DNA from 4 places in the Enterobacter sp. UPMP2052 genome. Region 1 is predicted to be linked to each of the others. Evidence: predicted binding sites of a transcription regulator. Region 1 holds the regulator's gene; each other region holds the start of a gene.
The links. Region 1 encodes sigma-54, which starts transcription at its own class of promoters, with help from an activator protein. Its sites were predicted from a motif close to GTTGGCACANNTTTCGCTNT; they were not measured.
Positions count from the first base shown of each region.

Region 2: a site for sigma-54 is predicted at 1,336-1,355, ahead of hypA (hydrogenase maturation nickel metallochaperone HypA). Genes of this name have one in related genera too.
Region 3: a site for sigma-54 is predicted at 1,699-1,718, ahead of ACWKX3_RS02740 (branched-chain amino acid ABC transporter substrate-binding protein). Genes of this name have one in related genera too.
Region 4: a site for sigma-54 is predicted at 2,797-2,816, ahead of norV (anaerobic nitric oxide reductase flavorubredoxin). Genes of this name have one in related genera too.

Region 1 is NZ_JBSKJR010000006.1:102,253-106,410, forward strand. It holds gene kdsC (3-deoxy-manno-octulosonate-8-phosphatase KdsC) at 1-275, shown strand, start outside; gene lptC (LPS export ABC transporter periplasmic protein LptC) at 272-847, shown strand; gene lptA (lipopolysaccharide ABC transporter substrate-binding protein LptA) at 816-1,370, shown strand; gene lptB (LPS export ABC transporter ATP-binding protein) at 1,377-2,102, shown strand; gene rpoN (RNA polymerase factor sigma-54) at 2,150-3,583, shown strand; gene hpf (ribosome hibernation promoting factor) at 3,606-3,893, shown strand; gene ptsN (PTS IIA-like nitrogen regulatory protein PtsN) at 3,976-4,158, shown strand, end outside.
Region 2 is NZ_JBSKJR010000009.1:46,512-50,669, forward strand. It holds gene ACWKX3_RS18950 (HypC/HybG/HupF family hydrogenase formation chaperone) at 1-100, opposite strand, end outside; gene hypB (hydrogenase nickel incorporation protein HypB) at 91-954, opposite strand; gene hypA (hydrogenase maturation nickel metallochaperone HypA) at 958-1,308, opposite strand; gene hycA (formate hydrogenlyase regulator HycA) at 1,519-1,983, shown strand; gene ACWKX3_RS18970 (4Fe-4S dicluster domain-containing protein) at 2,054-2,662, shown strand; gene hycC (formate hydrogenlyase subunit 3) at 2,659-4,158, shown strand, end outside.
Region 3 is NZ_JBSKJR010000001.1:606,201-610,358, reverse strand. It holds gene tyrP (tyrosine transporter TyrP) at 1-762, shown strand, start outside; gene ACWKX3_RS02745 (YecA/YgfB family protein) at 795-1,463, opposite strand; gene ACWKX3_RS02740 (branched-chain amino acid ABC transporter substrate-binding protein) at 1,881-3,002, shown strand; gene ACWKX3_RS02735 (ABC transporter permease subunit) at 3,103-4,017, shown strand; gene livM (high-affinity branched-chain amino acid ABC transporter permease LivM) at 4,029-4,158, shown strand, end outside.
Region 4 is NZ_JBSKJR010000009.1:65,722-69,879, reverse strand. It holds gene mltB (lytic murein transglycosylase B) at 1-15, opposite strand, end outside; gene gutQ (arabinose-5-phosphate isomerase GutQ) at 206-1,171, shown strand; gene norR (nitric oxide reductase transcriptional regulator NorR) at 1,164-2,675, opposite strand; gene norV (anaerobic nitric oxide reductase flavorubredoxin) at 2,863-4,158, shown strand, end outside.

The DNA of each region.
Region 1 (4,158 bases):
GGCAGTCTGACAAAATGATGGCCTTCAGGGATTTGCTGGGGAAACTGGCTGTCGCGCCGGAAAACGTTGCCTACGTGGGCGACGATTTGATTGACTGGCCGGTCATGTCAGAGGTGGGGCTGAGTATCGCCGTTGCCGACGCCCATCCGCTGCTTATTCCGCGCGCTGACTATGTTACTCACATTAACGGTGGCCGCGGTGCCGTACGTGAAGTCTGCGATCTGCTTCTGCTGGCGCAGGGCAAGCTTGATGAGGCCAAAGGGCAATCGATATGAGTAAAACCAGACGTTGGGTTATCATTCTGCTGACGCTTGTCGTACTGGTACTGATTGGCGTGAATCTCGCTGACCGTGACGATACGCAACCGGATACTGTCAACACAAGCGATCCAACCTACAAAAGCGATCACAGCGATACCGTGGTATATAGCCCGGAAGGTGCGCTGAACTATCGCCTGATTGCCCAGCACGTTGAATATTTTTCAGATGATGGGGTCTCGTGGTTTACCAAACCGGTGATGACCACCTTTGATACGGATAAAGTCCCGACGTGGTCAATCAAGTCTGACCGCGCAAAACTGACGAATGACCGTATGCTTTATCTGTATGGCCATGTTGAGGTCATCGCCCTGACCGCTGATGCTCAACTGCGCAGAATCACCACGGATAACGCCCAGATCAACCTGGTTACCCAGGACGTGACATCTCAGGATCTGGTCACATTATACGGCACGACATTTAATTCCAGCGGTTTGAGAATGCGCGGGAACTTACGCAGCAAAAACGCCGAGCTGATTGAAAAGGTTAGAACCTCCTATGAAATTCAAAACAAACAAACTCAGCCTTAAATTACTTATCGCCAGCGCACTGCTGGCCGCCAGTCTTCCCGCGCTCGCTGTGACTGGCGATACCGAACAGCCGATCCATATCGAGTCTGACGCCCAGTCGCTTGATATGCAGGGTAACGTCGTCACCTTTACGGGCAACGTCGTCATGACCCAGGGCACCATTAAAATTAACGCCGACAAAGTGGTGGTCACCCGCCCTGGCGGCGAGCAGGGTAAAGAGATCATTGATGGTTACGGTAACCCTGCCACCTTCTACCAGATGCAGGACAACGGCAAACCGGTAAAAGGCCGCGCCTCGCATATGCATTACGAGCTGGCGAAGGATCTGGTTATCCTGACCGGTAACGCCTATCTGGAACAGCTGGACAGCAACATTACCGGCGACAAGATCACCTACCTGGTGAAAGAGCAGAAAATGCAGGCCACCAGCGAGAAAGGGAAACGCGTCACCACCGTGCTTGTGCCTTCGCAGCTGCAGGATAAAGGCAAAGGCCAGGCCCCGGCACAGAAGAAGAGTAACTAATTCGTTATGGCAACATTAACTGCTAAAAACCTCGCGAAAGCGTATAAAGGCCGCCGCGTCGTCGAAGATGTCAGTCTGACCGTCAACTCCGGCGAAATTGTGGGCCTGCTTGGCCCTAACGGTGCAGGTAAAACCACCACCTTCTACATGGTGGTCGGTATTGTGCCGCGCGATGCAGGTAACATTATCATCGACGATGAAGACATCAGCCTGCTGCCGCTGCACGCGCGTGCGCGCCGTGGTATCGGCTACCTGCCGCAGGAAGCGTCAATCTTCCGTCGCTTAAGCGTCTTCGATAACCTGATGGCCGTGCTGCAGATCCGTGACGATCTGACCAGCGAGCAGCGCACCGACCGTGCGAACGAGCTGATGGAAGAGTTCCACATTGAACATCTTCGCGACAGCCTCGGTCAGGCGCTCTCTGGCGGTGAACGTCGCCGCGTTGAGATTGCACGTGCGCTGGCCGCTAACCCGAAATTCATCCTGCTTGATGAACCTTTCGCGGGCGTTGACCCCATTTCCGTTATTGATATCAAACGCATTATTGAGCACCTGCGCGATAGCGGGCTTGGCGTACTCATCACTGACCATAACGTCCGTGAAACGCTGGCCGTCTGCGAACGCGCCTACATTGTTAGCCAGGGCCATCTGATTGCCCACGGTACGCCGCAGCAAATCCTCCAGGATGAGCATGTTAAGCGCGTGTACCTTGGGGAAGACTTCAGACTCTGATAGGGTAGAGGCAACGTAGCGCCGAACCGGAGAAAAATGCTCTGAATATGAAGCAAGGTTTGCAATTAAGGCTGAGCCAGCAACTGGCGATGACGCCGCAGCTCCAGCAGGCGATCCGTCTGCTGCAGCTGTCCACGTTAGAACTTCAGCAGGAGCTCCAGCAGGCGCTGGACAGCAATCCGTTGCTGGAGCAAACCGATCTTCATGACGAGGTAGACACCCAGCAAACGCAAGACGCAGAAATGCTCGACACCGTTGAGGCGCTCGAACAAAAAGAGATGCCGGACGAGCTTCCGCTGGATGCCAGCTGGGATGAACTCTACACCGCCGGTACCCCTTCCGGAACGCGTGCAGACTACCAGGACGACGAGCTGCCGGTCTACCAGGGCGAAACCACCCAGTCTCTGCAGGATTACCTGATGTGGCAGGTGGAGCTTACGCCGTTCTCCGATACCGATCGCGCCATTGCGACCTCCATTGTCGATGCCGTGGATGACACAGGCTATCTGACCGTCACGCTGGACGACATTCTGGAAAGTATCGGCGACGAAGACGTTGAGCTGGAAGAAATTGAAGCCGTGTTAAAGCGCATCCAGCGCTTCGACCCGGTCGGTGTGGCGGCGAAAGATCTGCGCGACTGCCTGCTGATCCAGCTTTCGCAGTTCGCCAAAGAGACGCCGTGGATCGACGAAGCCCGCTTAATCATCAGCGATCATCTGGATCTGCTCGCCAACCATGATTTCCGTTCGCTGATGCGCGTCACGCGTCTGAAAGAAGAGGTGCTGAAAGAGGCGGTGAATTTAATTCAGTCCCTCGATCCGCGTCCCGGCCAGTCGATCCAGACCAGCGAACCAGAATACGTGATCCCTGACGTGCTGGTGCGAAAGCATAACGGTCGCTGGGTGGTTGAACTGAATTCAGACAGCATCCCTCGTTTGCAAATTAACCAGCAGTACGCCTCCATGTGCACCAGCGTTCGCAACGACTCCGACAATCAATATATTCGTAGCAACCTTCAGGAAGCGCGATGGTTGATCAAAAGTCTGGAGAGCCGAAATGATACGCTGCTGCGCGTAAGCCGCTGTATTGTCGAACAGCAGCAGGCGTTCTTCGAGCAGGGCGAAGAATTTATGAAGCCGATGGTGCTGGCGGATATCGCCCAGGCCGTCGAGATGCATGAATCAACCATTTCCCGTGTGACCACGCAGAAGTATCTGCACAGCCCGCGCGGTATTTTTGAGCTTAAGTATTTCTTCTCCAGCCATGTGAATACCGAAGGCGGCGGCGAAGCCTCGTCAACGGCAATCCGTGCACTGGTGAAGAAGTTGATCGCCGCGGAAAACCCCGCGAAGCCACTGAGCGACAGTAAGTTGACCACCCTTCTCTCCGATCAGGGTATTATGGTGGCACGTCGTACCGTTGCGAAGTACCGAGAGTCTTTATCCATTCCGCCGTCTAACCAGCGTAAACAGCTGGTCTGACTCAACCGATAAGGAAGACACTATGCAGCTCAACATCACTGGACAAAACGTCGAAATTACTGAGGCCCTGCGCGATTTCCTGAACACGAAGTTCGCGAAATTAGAGCAGTATTTCGAAAGGATCAACCAGGTCTATATTGTGTTGAAAGTGGAGAAAGTGACTCATATCTCGGATGCCACCCTGCACGTAAACGGGGGTGAACTGCATGCGAGTGCGGAAGGGCAAGACATGTACGCGGCTATCGACGGCTTGATTGATAAGCTTGCACGACAGCTCAATAAACATAAAGATAAACTGAAACAACACTAATTGTCCGGGCAGTTAACGGGTGCAGGAAGGCCTGTTGTGAAACACAACAGGCCGTTTGTACAGTTAGCGCTTAGGTGAAATTATGATGAACAACGATTCCGCTCTTCAATTGAGCAATGTCCTGAACCAGGAATGTACCCGCAGTGGCGTTCACTGCCAGAGCAAGAAACGTGCGCTGGAGATTATCAGTGAGCTGGCCGCAAAGCAGTTGGGCCTGCCGCCGCAGCTGGTATTTGAAGCGATTTTGACCCGTGAAAAAATGGGC
Region 2 (4,158 bases), on a different contig from region 1:
CCACCAGCGTCAGGTCGACATCGCGCAGAATACCGCACACGTCCACTTTGGCCTGATTGCCGTCAATGGCGTGAATTTGTCCGGGTACGCCTATGCACATCGTTCACGCTCCAGCCAGTTCAGCCAGTGTTCCATGCCCTCGCCGCGCGTGGCGGAGACCAGCAGGATCTCAATATCCGGATTCACTTCCCGGGCACAGGCCAGGCATTTCTCCACGTCGAAGTTGAGGTAAGGCAGTAAATCCACTTTGTTCAGCAGCATCAGCGAGGCGGCGGCAAACATATGCGGATATTTCAGCGGTTTGTCCTCCCCTTCGGTGACGGAGAGCACGGCCACCTTATGCCGCTCGCCCAGGTCGAAGCTCGCCGGGCAGACCAGGTTTCCGACGTTCTCGATAAACAGAATGCCGTTATCCGCCAGCGGCAGACGCGGCGCGGCGTCGGCAATCATCTGCGCATCAAGGTGGCAGCCTTTACCGGTATTAACCTGAATGGCGGGCGTGCCGGTTTCACGAATGCGCGCCGCGTCATTCACCGTCTGCTGATCGCCCTCTATTACCGCACAGGATACGCGCGCATTCAGGCGTTTGAGGGTTTCGGTAAGCAGCGTGGTTTTGCCGGAGCCGGGGCTGGAGACCAGATTCAGCACCAGCTGGTTACGCGCATCAAAGCGGGCGCGGTTGCGGGCTGCGAGCTGGTTATTTTTGTCGAGCACGTTGATCTCCACCTCCAGCATCTGGCGCTGGCTGATGCCCGGAGCATGGGTGCCGGCTGCGCCGTGTCCGTAGTGCAAATCGCCCTCAACGGACCGTTTCGGCGTGAAGGTGACTCCGGTGAATGCCGCCGCCGGGCGCGGCGCAGGGGAAAAGGGGGCTGAGCGAAACGCGGAGTGGGGACGGTGTTCATCCCCTTCAATATACAGGTTGCCTTCAGCGCAACCGCAGGTACTGCACATACTTTACTCCTTCTCAATTTCGAGGCGTTGGATCTGCATGCCGTCATCCGCCACGATGCGCAGCCCCGCACACTGGCAGAGCGGGCAGCGCTGAACCTTTGATGACAGCAGGGTGACGTACTGCTGGCACTGCTCGCACCAGCACTCCGCCTGCTGCTCCTCAATGTGAAGTTCGCAGCCTTCCGCCAGCGTGCCGCGACACACCAGTTCAAAGCAGAAGGTGAGGGCACTGGTTTCGACGCAGGAAAATGCGCCGACTTTCAGCCAGACGCCCGTCACGCGTTTGGCGTGGTTGTGTACTGCCTGCTGTTCGATAAGTTCCAGAGCCCGCTGGCAGAGGGTGATTTCGTGCATGACGCCTCCTCAATGAATTGACCCTGTAATGCAATAACAGTGCCAGCTTGATTTCCCTTAAGGGGTGACGATGTCAACGCTGTCGAAATGACACGTCGACACCGACGATGTGACAGGGCTGCCCAGATTAAAGCCTATGTAAATCAATACATTAAAAACTGGCATGGAATCTGCTTAATAGCCGAAATCTTCACTAACCGGATGCGTTTTATGACTATTTGGGAAATCAGCGAAAAAGCCGATTACATCGCACGGCGTCATCAGCAGCTGCAGGAGCAATGGCACCAGTACTGCAACTCTCTGATTCAGGGCATTACCCTGTCGAAAGCCCGTCTTCACCACGCCATGAGCTGTGCGGCGCAGGGGGATATGCGCTTTGTCCTCTTCGGCCATTTCACGATTTTCGTCACCCTGGCGAACACCTTTAACAGCCACACCATTGAGTATTACGTCGAAACAAAAGCGGGTGAAAAACAACGGATTGCACAGGCGCAGCTGATGTCCGACGGCATGATCGATGGTCACGTCTCCAACCGCGATCGCCAGCAGGTGCTGGAGCACTATCTGGAAAAAATCGAGCCGGTATACAACGGCCTGTACGCAGCGGTTGAACATGACCTGCCGGTCAACCTGAAACAGCTGGTGGCGGCAACGACGTCAACGCACGTTGCCTGATCCCCGAGTGTCGAGAAGTGTCGAGAAGACATCTTTTCGTCAAAAATGACCATCACCAGAGGATTGCCCGGTGAACCGTTTTGTAATTGCTGACTCGACGGTCTGTATTGGCTGTCGAACCTGTGAAGCGGCGTGTTCGGAAACGCACCGCCTGCATGGGCTGCAGTCCATGCCGCGCCTGCGCGTCATGCGTAATGAAAAAGAGTCTGCCCCGCAGCTCTGCCACCACTGTGAAGATGCCCCGTGCGCGGGCGTCTGCCCGGTCAACGCCATTACCCGCGTTGAGGGGGCCGTGCAGCTGAACGAAAGCCTGTGCGTGAGCTGCAAGCTGTGCGGCATCGCCTGCCCGTTCGGCGCGATTGAGTTTTCCGGCAGCCGCCCGCTGCATATCCCGGCGAATGCCAACTCGCCCAAAGCGCCGCCTGCGCCTCCCGCGCCGGCACGCGTAAGCACGCTGCTGGACTGGGTGCCCGGCGTGCGCGCCGTCGCGGTGAAGTGCGACCTGTGCAGCTTTGATGAGCAAGGCCCGGCCTGCGTACGCACCTGTCCGACCAACGCGCTGATTCTGGTCAACATCCGCGACATCGCCCGCACCAGCAGGCGTAAACGCGAGCTGACCATCAACACCGACGTGGGCGATCTTTCTCTGCTGCAGGCATTTAACGAGGGGGCACAATGAACGCCGTGACGATGATGAACACCGGCGTAGCGGTCTTTGCTGCTGCGGCCGTACTGGCGACGATCTTCTCCTTCTCTACAGCGTTCAGCGGCTGGATTGCCGGTATCGGCGGGGCCGTTGGCAGCGTGCTGACGCTGGGCGCGGGCGGCGTGGTGCTGCTCGGCGGCGGGCGCGTTCACACGATGATGCCGTTTGTCCATCACGCGGTGCAGGTCACGCCGCTGAACGCGATCTGGCTTATCACGTTCGGCCTGTGCGGGCTGTTTATCAGCGTGTTTAATATTGACTGGCACCGCCATCCGACCGCCAGCGCCAACGGGCTGCTGGTGAATCTGCTGATGGCGACGGCGGTCTGTGCGGTTACCGCCAGTAACCTTGGGGCGCTGGTGATGATGGCGGAAATCATGGCCCTGTGCGGCGTGTTCCTGACGGGCTGCACCGCCTCCGGCAAGCTGTGGTTCGCGCTGGGCCGCCTCGGTACGCTGCTGCTGGCGCTGGCCTGCTGGCTAGTGTGGCAGCGTTTTGGCTCGCTGGACTTCGCTGCGCTCGACGGCCAGACGCTGGGCAACGACGTCTGGCTGCTGGGCGTGGTGGGCTTTGGTCTGCTGGCGGGCATTATCCCGCTGCACGGCTGGGTGCCGCAGGCGCATGCCAACGCCTCTGCGCCCGCTGCCGCGCTGTTCTCGACGGTGGTGATGAAGGTTGGTCTGTTCGGCATTCTGACGCTGACGCTGACGAGCGGCCAACCGCCGCTGTGGTGGGGCGTGGTGCTGCTGTTAGCCGGGATGATCACCGCGTTCGTCGGCGGGCTTTACGCGCTGATGGAGCACAATATTCAGCGTCTGCTGGCGTACCACACCCTGGAAAACATCGGCATTATCCTGCTCGGCCTTGGCGCGGGCGTCACCGGGCTGGCGCTCAGCCAACCGGCGCTGATTGCCGCCGGGTTTATCGGCGGGCTCTACCATCTTATCAACCACAGCCTGTTTAAAAGCACCCTGTTCCTCGGGGCGGGCAGCGTCTGGTTCCGCACCGGTCATCGCGATATTGAAAAGCTCGGTGGGATCGGTAAAAAAATGCCGGTCATTTCGCTCGCCATGCTGGTGGGGCTGATGGCGATGGCCGCGCTGCCGCCGCTGAACGGTTTTGCCGGAGAGTGGGTGATTTATCAGTCCTTCTTCGCGCTCGGTCAGAGCGAGGCGTTTATCGCACGGTTGCTGGGGCCGCTGCTGGCCGTTGGGCTGGCGATCACCGGCGCGCTGGCGGTGATGTGTATGGCGAAAGTCTACGGCGTCACCTTCCTCGGTGCGCCGCGCACGCGTGAAGCGGAAACCGCCCGCGCTGCGCCCGTGCTGATGACGATAAGCGTCGTTGCCCTCGCGCTGTGCTGTATTGCGGGCGGGGTCGCTGCCCCGTGGCTGATCCCGCTGCTGGGAAGCGTTATTCCGTTGCCGCTTGCGACGGCGCACACCGGAGTTTCCCAACCGATGATCGCG
Region 3 (4,158 bases), on a different contig from region 1:
AGCGCCAAAATTCTCTTTCTGATTGCCATGCTGGTGCTGCTGGCACCGCATATCCACAAGGTTAACCTGCTGACGTTACCTCTTGAAAAAGGGCTGGCCTTGTCCGCCATCCCGGTCATTTTCACCTCGTTCGGCTTCCACGGCAGCGTGCCCAGCATTGTTAGCTATATGCAGGGCGATATCCGTAAGCTGCGCCGCGTGTTTATTATCGGCAGTGCCATACCGCTGATCGCCTACATTTTCTGGCAGCTGGTGACGCTGGGGAGCATCGATTCCTCAACCTTTATGGGCATGATGGCCGAACACGCCGGGCTGAACGGGTTGCTGGTGGCTCTGCGTAACGTCGTGACCTCTTCACACGTCGAGCTGGCGGTGCATCTTTTCGCCGACCTGGCGCTGGCGACCTCATTCCTCGGCGTCGCCCTCGGCCTGTTCGATTATCTGGCGGATCTGTTCCAGCGCCGAAATAGCGTTGCCGGACGTTTGCAGACGGGGGCGATCACCTTCCTGCCACCGCTGGCCTTCGCGCTGTTCTACCCGCGCGGGTTTGTTATGGCGCTGGGGTATGCAGGCGTCGCGTTATCCGTCCTGGCCCTGCTGCTGCCGTCGCTACTCGCCTGGAAAAGCCGGGAGCAGCATCCTCAACAGGGCTACCGCGTGGCGGGCGGTAAACCGCTGCTGTGTCTGGTGTTTGCCTGTGGCGTAACGATTATTCTGGTGCAGTTCCTGATCGTTGCAGGGCTACTTCCGGAAGTTGGATAACGAAAGGGGCTCAATGTGAGCCCCTTTTTTGATTAATGCAGACAGCAGCTTTTAAACTTCTTCCCGCTTCCGCAAGGACAAGGATCGTTACGTCCGACTTTGGTGCCGTTGACGATCGGCTTTTTCGCCTCCGGCTCTTGCGGGTTCGCCATCCAGTAGTTGTACAAGCGCAGCGCCGCAGGCTGAATGCGCTCGATGCTGGCGAAATACGCCTCTTCGGTCAGTTCATCCAGCTTCTCGCTGTTCTCTTCCGTTCCGTGCAGTGCGATAACGTCCAGATCGGCTTTTAGCTCTTCAGGTAACGCCGACCAGTCGGTTAAGGCCACACCGCGCATATAGCCATAACACCACTCTTCAACCACGGTGAAGCTCTGCCCGTCCACGTCGTTAAAGCCAAACATTGGCTCAAACTGATCCGGGTACTCGCTCAGGCGCTCGGCAATGTCGTTCATATGCTTAAAGCAGAGATCGATGAACCGGTTCATTTCGCGATCGTTTTTCCAGCGCGGAATGTACTTCTCGCCGCCCCATACCGCCACCAGCCAGGTGTCGGGTTCAGGTACAACGGGGCCGGAAAGCACGGCGGTAAGCATACCGTCCAGTTCAGACACGTCAATGACCGACGCATCGTCATGGCCGTAAGACATTAAGGTCTCTTCAAGCCATGTCATTTCGCTTTCATTTAATGGGCCTTCAGTCATCGCTGACACTCCTGATCAAAAAAGGAAAAGATCCTGACACATATCGCCGCCCGTGCCTATATGAAGTTTAGGCCTTTATTGCTGCAAAAACGTGCAAATCGTGACGCTTGCACAACTTATGGGCTTTAGTGTTAACGAGATGTGATCTCCGCTGTAATTTCACCTCATCCCGCAAGGCGGGATAAAACGGCACTCTATACTCAACATGTCACAACCCGGTCAAGGGACTAACCATTCTGGCAACGTTTTTGCTTAATGTTCTGCGTGCTAACTGGCACAACGAAACCTCGCCGTATTACGCGCTGTGTTGCCTGGATTTCGTGCGTTTTGTTCTTGCTTTTGTTTTTGGATTAACGACGTCATCAGGCGTTCGGGTTAATACCTGATGCAAAAACCTCTATGCTAAGGAACATCATAATGTCGCTGAAATTTATCAGAAGTCCCCTTTCTCTCGTGCTGGCCGGCTGTCTGGTGACGGCATTTTCCGCACAGGCCGATGTCGTGATTGGGGTTGCTGGCCCGTTCACCGGGCCAAACGCAACCTATGGCGATCAATACTGGCACGGTGCGACGCAGGCCGCGGAAGATATTAACGCCGCCGGTGGCATCAACGGTGAGAAAATTAAACTGGTTCAGGGCGATGATGCATGCGAGCCAAAACAGGCAGTCGCCGTCGCCAACCGCCTGGTTGACCAGGATAAAGTCAACGCCGTTGTCGGGCACTTCTGCTCCTCGTCAACCATGCCCGCCTCAGAGGTATACAGTGACGCGGGCATTCTTTCTATCACCCCCGGCTCGACCAACCCGCTGATTACTGAACGCGGCATGAGCGATATGTTCCGCATGTGCGGGCGCGATGACCAGCAGGGCCAGGTCGCCAGCGATTTCATTATCGACAAGCTGAAAGCGAAACGCGTGGTCATCATCCACGATAAAGATACCTACGGCCAGGGGCTGGCGGATGCGACCAAAGCGGCGCTGGCAAAACGCGGCGTTAAGGACGTGATGTATGAAGGGCTGTCGCGCGGCGAAAAAGACTTTAACGCGCTGGTGACCAAGATCGGTGCGCAAAAACCGGACGTGGTGTTCTTCGGCGGATGCCATCCTGAAGCCGGTCCGCTGGTGCGCCAGATGCGTGAGCAAGGCGTACAGGCCAGTTTCTTCTCCGGGGACTGCATCGTCAACGAAGAGATGGTTACGGCGGCCGGAGGAGCGAAGTACACCAACGGCATCTACATGACCTTTGGTAAAGACCCCCGCCTCATCCCGGACGGCAAAGCCGTTATCGACAAATTCCGCGCCGGTAAGTTTGAACCCGAAGGCTATACCCTCTACGCCTATGCCTCCATTCAGGCCATTGCCGCCGCATTCAACGCCACAAAAGGGACCGATTCCGCCAAAGCCAGCGAATGGCTGAAAGCCAACGCCGTGGAGACGGTGATGGGCAAAAAAGCCTGGGATAGCAAAGGCGACCTGAAGGTCTCTGACTACGTGGTTTATCAGTGGGATGACAAAGGAAAATATAAGGAAGTTCAGTAACGGGACGGAGTCACGCTCAACGCCAGCGGGCCTGCCTGCTGGCGCCAACGACACATCAGGCTGCGCCAGCTGCGCTGGCCTATTACACGAGCGCGCAATGATGAGCACATTCTTCCTGCAGCAGTTAATTAACGGATTAACCCTCGGTTCCGTCTACGGACTCATCGCCATCGGCTATACCATGGTTTATGGCATCATCGGCATGATTAATTTCGCGCACGGCGAAGTCTATATGATCTCGGCTTACCTTTGCGCCATCGGCCTCGCGCTGCTGTCGTTCTTCGGCTTGCAGTCGTTCCCTTTGCTGATCCTCGGCACGCTGGTCTTCACCATCGTCGTCACCGGCGTGTACGGCTGGACCATCGAGCGGATAGCCTACAGGCCGCTGCGCAACTCCACGCGCCTCGCGCCGCTGATCTCCGCCATCGGGATGTCCCTTATTCTGCAAAACTACGCCCAGCTCAGTCAGGGGCCACGCCAGCAGGGCGTGCCGACGATGCTGGATGGTGTGCTGCGGTTTCATCTGGGCGATGGCTTTGTTCAGATCACTTACACCAAGGTGTTCATTCTGATCGCGTCGTTCGCGGGCATGCTGCTGCTCACCTGGATAATCAGCAGCACGCGCCTGGGGCGGATGTGCCGGGCGGTACAGCAGGATCGCAAAATGGCCTCCATCCTCGGGATAAACACCGACCGCATTATCTCGCTGGTGTTTGTGATTGGCGCCGCGATGGCCGGGCTGGCCGGGGTGTTGATCACCATGAACTACGGCACCTTTGATTTCTACGTCGGCTTTGTGATTGGCATTAAGGCCTTTACGGCAGCGGTGCTCGGCGGCATTGGCTCGTTACCCGGAGCGATGCTGGGCGGGCTGATCCTGGGGGTCGCCGAAGCGCAATTCTCCGGGATGGTGAACTCGGATTATAAAGATGTGTTCTCGTTTGGATTACTGGTGGTGATCCTGATTTTCCGTCCTCAGGGGCTGCTGGGCCGCCCTGTCGTAGCCAAAGTGTAAGAGAGAAAGCAATGACGACACTCACGGTTGCCTCTGACGGTTTTTCCCTTAAACGCTGCGTCCTTGATGCCATCTTCTCTGGCCTTGTGGCGCTTATCATTTTCGGCCCCATCGCGGGCGTTGTGCTGGACGGCTACAGCT
Region 4 (4,158 bases), on a different contig from region 1:
ACGACGCTTGAACATGGGACATCCATTTAACGAGTTCGATAAGAACCCAGTATGGTAAAGCATCCCCAACTCCTCAAGGAAGCGGTTCTGTGGCCGTAAGCAAAATCTTTCGACATTGACCACGATCGCCGAAAGGAGAATGGATTACTATAGCGCCCTCCTTCCGCTGCGAAGGGAATGGAAACGATCGAAACCGGAGAGAGTGATGAGTGATTTTCTGTTAAACGCAGGCCGCCAGACCCTGCTGCTGGAGTTGCAGGAAGCAAGCCGCCTGCCGGAACGTCTGGGCGAGGATTTTGTCCGCGCGGCCAACACCCTTATTCAGTGTGAAGGAAAAGTGATTGTGGCGGGGATTGGTAAATCCGGCCATATCGGCAAAAAGATTGCCGCAACGCTTGCCAGCACCGGCACGCCCGCCTTTTTCGTCCATCCGGCTGAAGCGCTACATGGCGATCTGGGGATGATTGAAAGCCGCGACGTGATGCTGTTCATCTCCTACTCCGGTTCAGCTAAAGAGCTGGATCTCATCATCCCTCGCCTGCAGGAAAAATCGGTAGCGCTGCTGGCGATGACCGGCAAACCCCGCTCGCCGCTGGCGCTGGCAGCCAAAGCCACGCTGGATATCTCTGTTGAACGCGAAGCCTGCCCGATGCACCTCGCCCCCACCTCCAGCACCGTCAATACGCTGATGATGGGCGATGCGCTGGCCATGGCGGTGATGCAGGCGCGCGGGTTTAACGAAGAAGATTTTGCCCGCTCGCATCCGGCGGGGGCGCTGGGCGCGCGTCTGCTCAATAAAGTACACCACCTGATGCGCACCGACGAGGCCACGCCGCAGGTCACGCTTGATACCAGCGTGATGGACGCAATGCTGGAGCTGAGCCGTACCGGGCTGGGGCTGGTTGCCGTGTGTGATGACGGCGGCTTCGTCAAAGGCGTCTTTACCGACGGCGACCTGCGCCGCTGGCTGGTTGGCGGCGGTAAGCTGGAATCGCAGGTGTCAGACGCCATGACCACAGGCGGCTTAACGCTCAACGCCGAAAGCCGCGCCATTGAGGCTAAAGAGGTGCTGATGAAGCGTAAAATTACCGCCGCACCGGTGGTGGATGACAGCGGCAGACTGTGCGGGGCCATCAACCTGCAGGATTTCTATCAGGCCGGTATTATTTAAGCCCAAGACGCTTCGCCAGCCGGTGCAGGTTGGCGACGTCCGTCTCCAGCGCACGCGCGCACGCGGCCCAGCTGCGATTATTCTGCTCCAGCGCACGGGCGATGGTCTGTCGCTGAAACGCCTCCGTCGCCTCACGCAGATTCTGGGTAGCAATCTCCGGGACAACCTGCGTCACGGTCTGAACGGCTTCATCATGCAGGGCAAAATGACGGGCGTGGATCACCACCTCATCCCCTGACCGCGTGGCCCGCGCCAGCACCACCGCACGGTGAATGGCATGTTCCAGCTCGCGCACGTTTCCCGGCCAGTCGTAGCTCAGCAGATGGCTGCGCGCGCCCGGGCTTAACACCACGCGGGAAAGCCCCATCTTCAGACGACACTGCTCGCAGAAATAGCCTGCCAACAGCACCACATCTTCACCACGCTCGCGCAGCGGCGGCACGGAGAGCGGGAAAACGCTCAGTCGGTGAAACAGGTCGGCACGGAACTGTCCGGCCAGCACGGCTTCACGCAGATCGCGGTTGGTGGCGGCCAGCACGCGCACGTCGACGCGCAGGCTGCGATCGTCCCCGACGCGCTGAATATCACCATACTGCAGCACGCGCAGCAGCTTCGCCTGCAGCGACAGCGACAGCTCACCAATTTCGTCGAGGAACAGCGTGCCGTTATCCGCCATTTCAAACTTGCCGCTGCGGTTGCTGATGGCCCCGGTAAACGCCCCTTTGACGTGACCAAACAGCTCGCTTTCCGCCACGCTCTCCGGCAGCGCCGCGCAGTTAAGGTAGACCAGCGGGTTAACCGCACGCGGCGAGGCCTCGTGAATCGACTTCGCCACCAGCTCCTTCCCGGTGCCGGTTTCACCAAAAATCAGCACGTTCAAATCGGAGGCCGCCACAATGTCGATCTCTTTTTTAAGCTGCGCCATGCCCGGCGACAGGCCGATCATCTCGGTGTGAGCCACCTGCTCAAACGCTGCCGGGCTGCCGGGAAGAATGTTCTGGCTCTCCAGTTGCTCAATCAGCAGCGCATTGTTGAGCGCGCCGGCGGCCAGCGCGGCAATCAACCGCAGCTCCTCGTCGCTGAACGTGTCGAACTGATCCGGCGACATGCCGTCAAGCGTCAGCGCGCCGATGAGGTTTTGCCCGGCAAACAGCGGCAGGCCAATGCAGGCGTGCACCTTCAGGCTCTCCTGGCCGGGGATCAACCCGTCATAGGGATCGGGCAGATCGCTGTCTGCCGGAAAGCGCACCACGTCCCCCGCCCTGGCGATGGTTTCCAGGCGCGGGTGGCCTTCAAGGGTAAAGCGACGCCCCAGCACGTCCTGCGCAAGCCCGTCGATCGCCAGGGGGATAAACTGCCGCCCCTCGTAGCGCAGCAGCGCCGATGCATCGCACTCCAGCACGTGGCGCAGCGTGGAAATCAGCCGCTGAAAACGGTCCTGATGCCCAATTCCGGTTTGCAGTTCAATGGCAATCTTCGCCAGTACATCTACAGAAAAGCTCATGTTGACCTCGCTGTCATTTTGACAATACATATTGTCATATTGACAGTATTTATCATAGTCATTATGACTACCTATTAGGGAGAATAAAAAATAAAACCATATACAATCAATAGCTTAAAAAGTTGGCACGCAACTTGATATAGCTTAACCATCTTATTTAAAAACGTCGCATTAAACTGAGGTTGCTATGTCTATTCTGGTTAAAAATAACATTCATTGGGTTGGCCAACGTGACTGGGAAGTTCGTGATTTCCACGGAACTGAATACAAAACGCTGCGCGGCAGCAGCTACAACAGCTATCTCATTCGTGAAGGCAAAAACGTCCTGATTGATACCGTCGATCACAAATTCAGCCGTGAGTTCGTGCAGAACCTGCGCAGCGAAATCGACCTGAATGACATCGACTACATCATTATTAACCATGCGGAAGAAGATCACGCCGGCGCGCTGACCGAGTTGATGTCCCATATCCCGAATACGCCAATCTACTGCACCACCAACGCGATTGACTCCATTAACGGCCATCATCACCATCCGGAGTGGAATTTCCACACTGTGAAAACCGGTGACTCCCTGGATATCGGTAACGGCAAACAGCTGATCTTCGTGGAAACGCCTATGCTGCACTGGCCTGACAGCATGATGACCTACATGACCGGCGACGCGGTGCTGTTCAGTAACGACGCCTTCGGCCAGCACTACTGCGATGAGCGTCTGTTCAACGACGAAGTGGATCAGACCGAGCTGTTCGAGCAGTGCCAGCGCTACTACGCCAACATCCTTACGCCGTTCAGCCGTCTTGTAACGCCAAAAATCACTGAGATCCTCGGCTTTAACCTGCCGGTGGATATGATTGCCACCTCTCACGGCGTGGTATGGCGTGAAAATCCAACCCAGATTGTCGAGCTGTATCTGAAATGGGCGGCAGATTACCAGGAAGATCGCATCACCATCTTCTACGACACCATGTCCAACAACACCCGCATGATGGCGGATGCAATCGCGCAGGGTATCAACGAAGTTGACCCGAACGTGGCGGTGAAAATCTTCAACGTCGCCCGCAGCGATAAAAACGAAATTCTGACCAATACCTTCCGCTCCAAAGGCGTGCTGGTGGGCACCTCCACCATGAACAACGTGATGATGCCAAAAATTGCGGGTCTGGTAGAAGAGATGACCGGCCTGCGCTTCCGCAATAAACGCGCCAGCGCCTTTGGCTCCCACGGCTGGAGCGGCGGCGCGGTTGACCGTCTCTCAACCCGTCTGCAGGATGCCGGTTTTGAAATGTCCATGAGCCTCAAGGCCAAATGGCGCCCGGACATCGACGCACTGGAAATCTGCCGCCAGCACGGTCGCGATATCGCACGTCAGTGGGCGCTCGCTCCACTGCCTGAAGCCGTAGCAAAACCGGCCGAACCACAGCCCGCCAGCAGCTGTGCCGCCGCTTCTGCCGATCTCGGCCCGCGCATGCAGTGCAGCGTC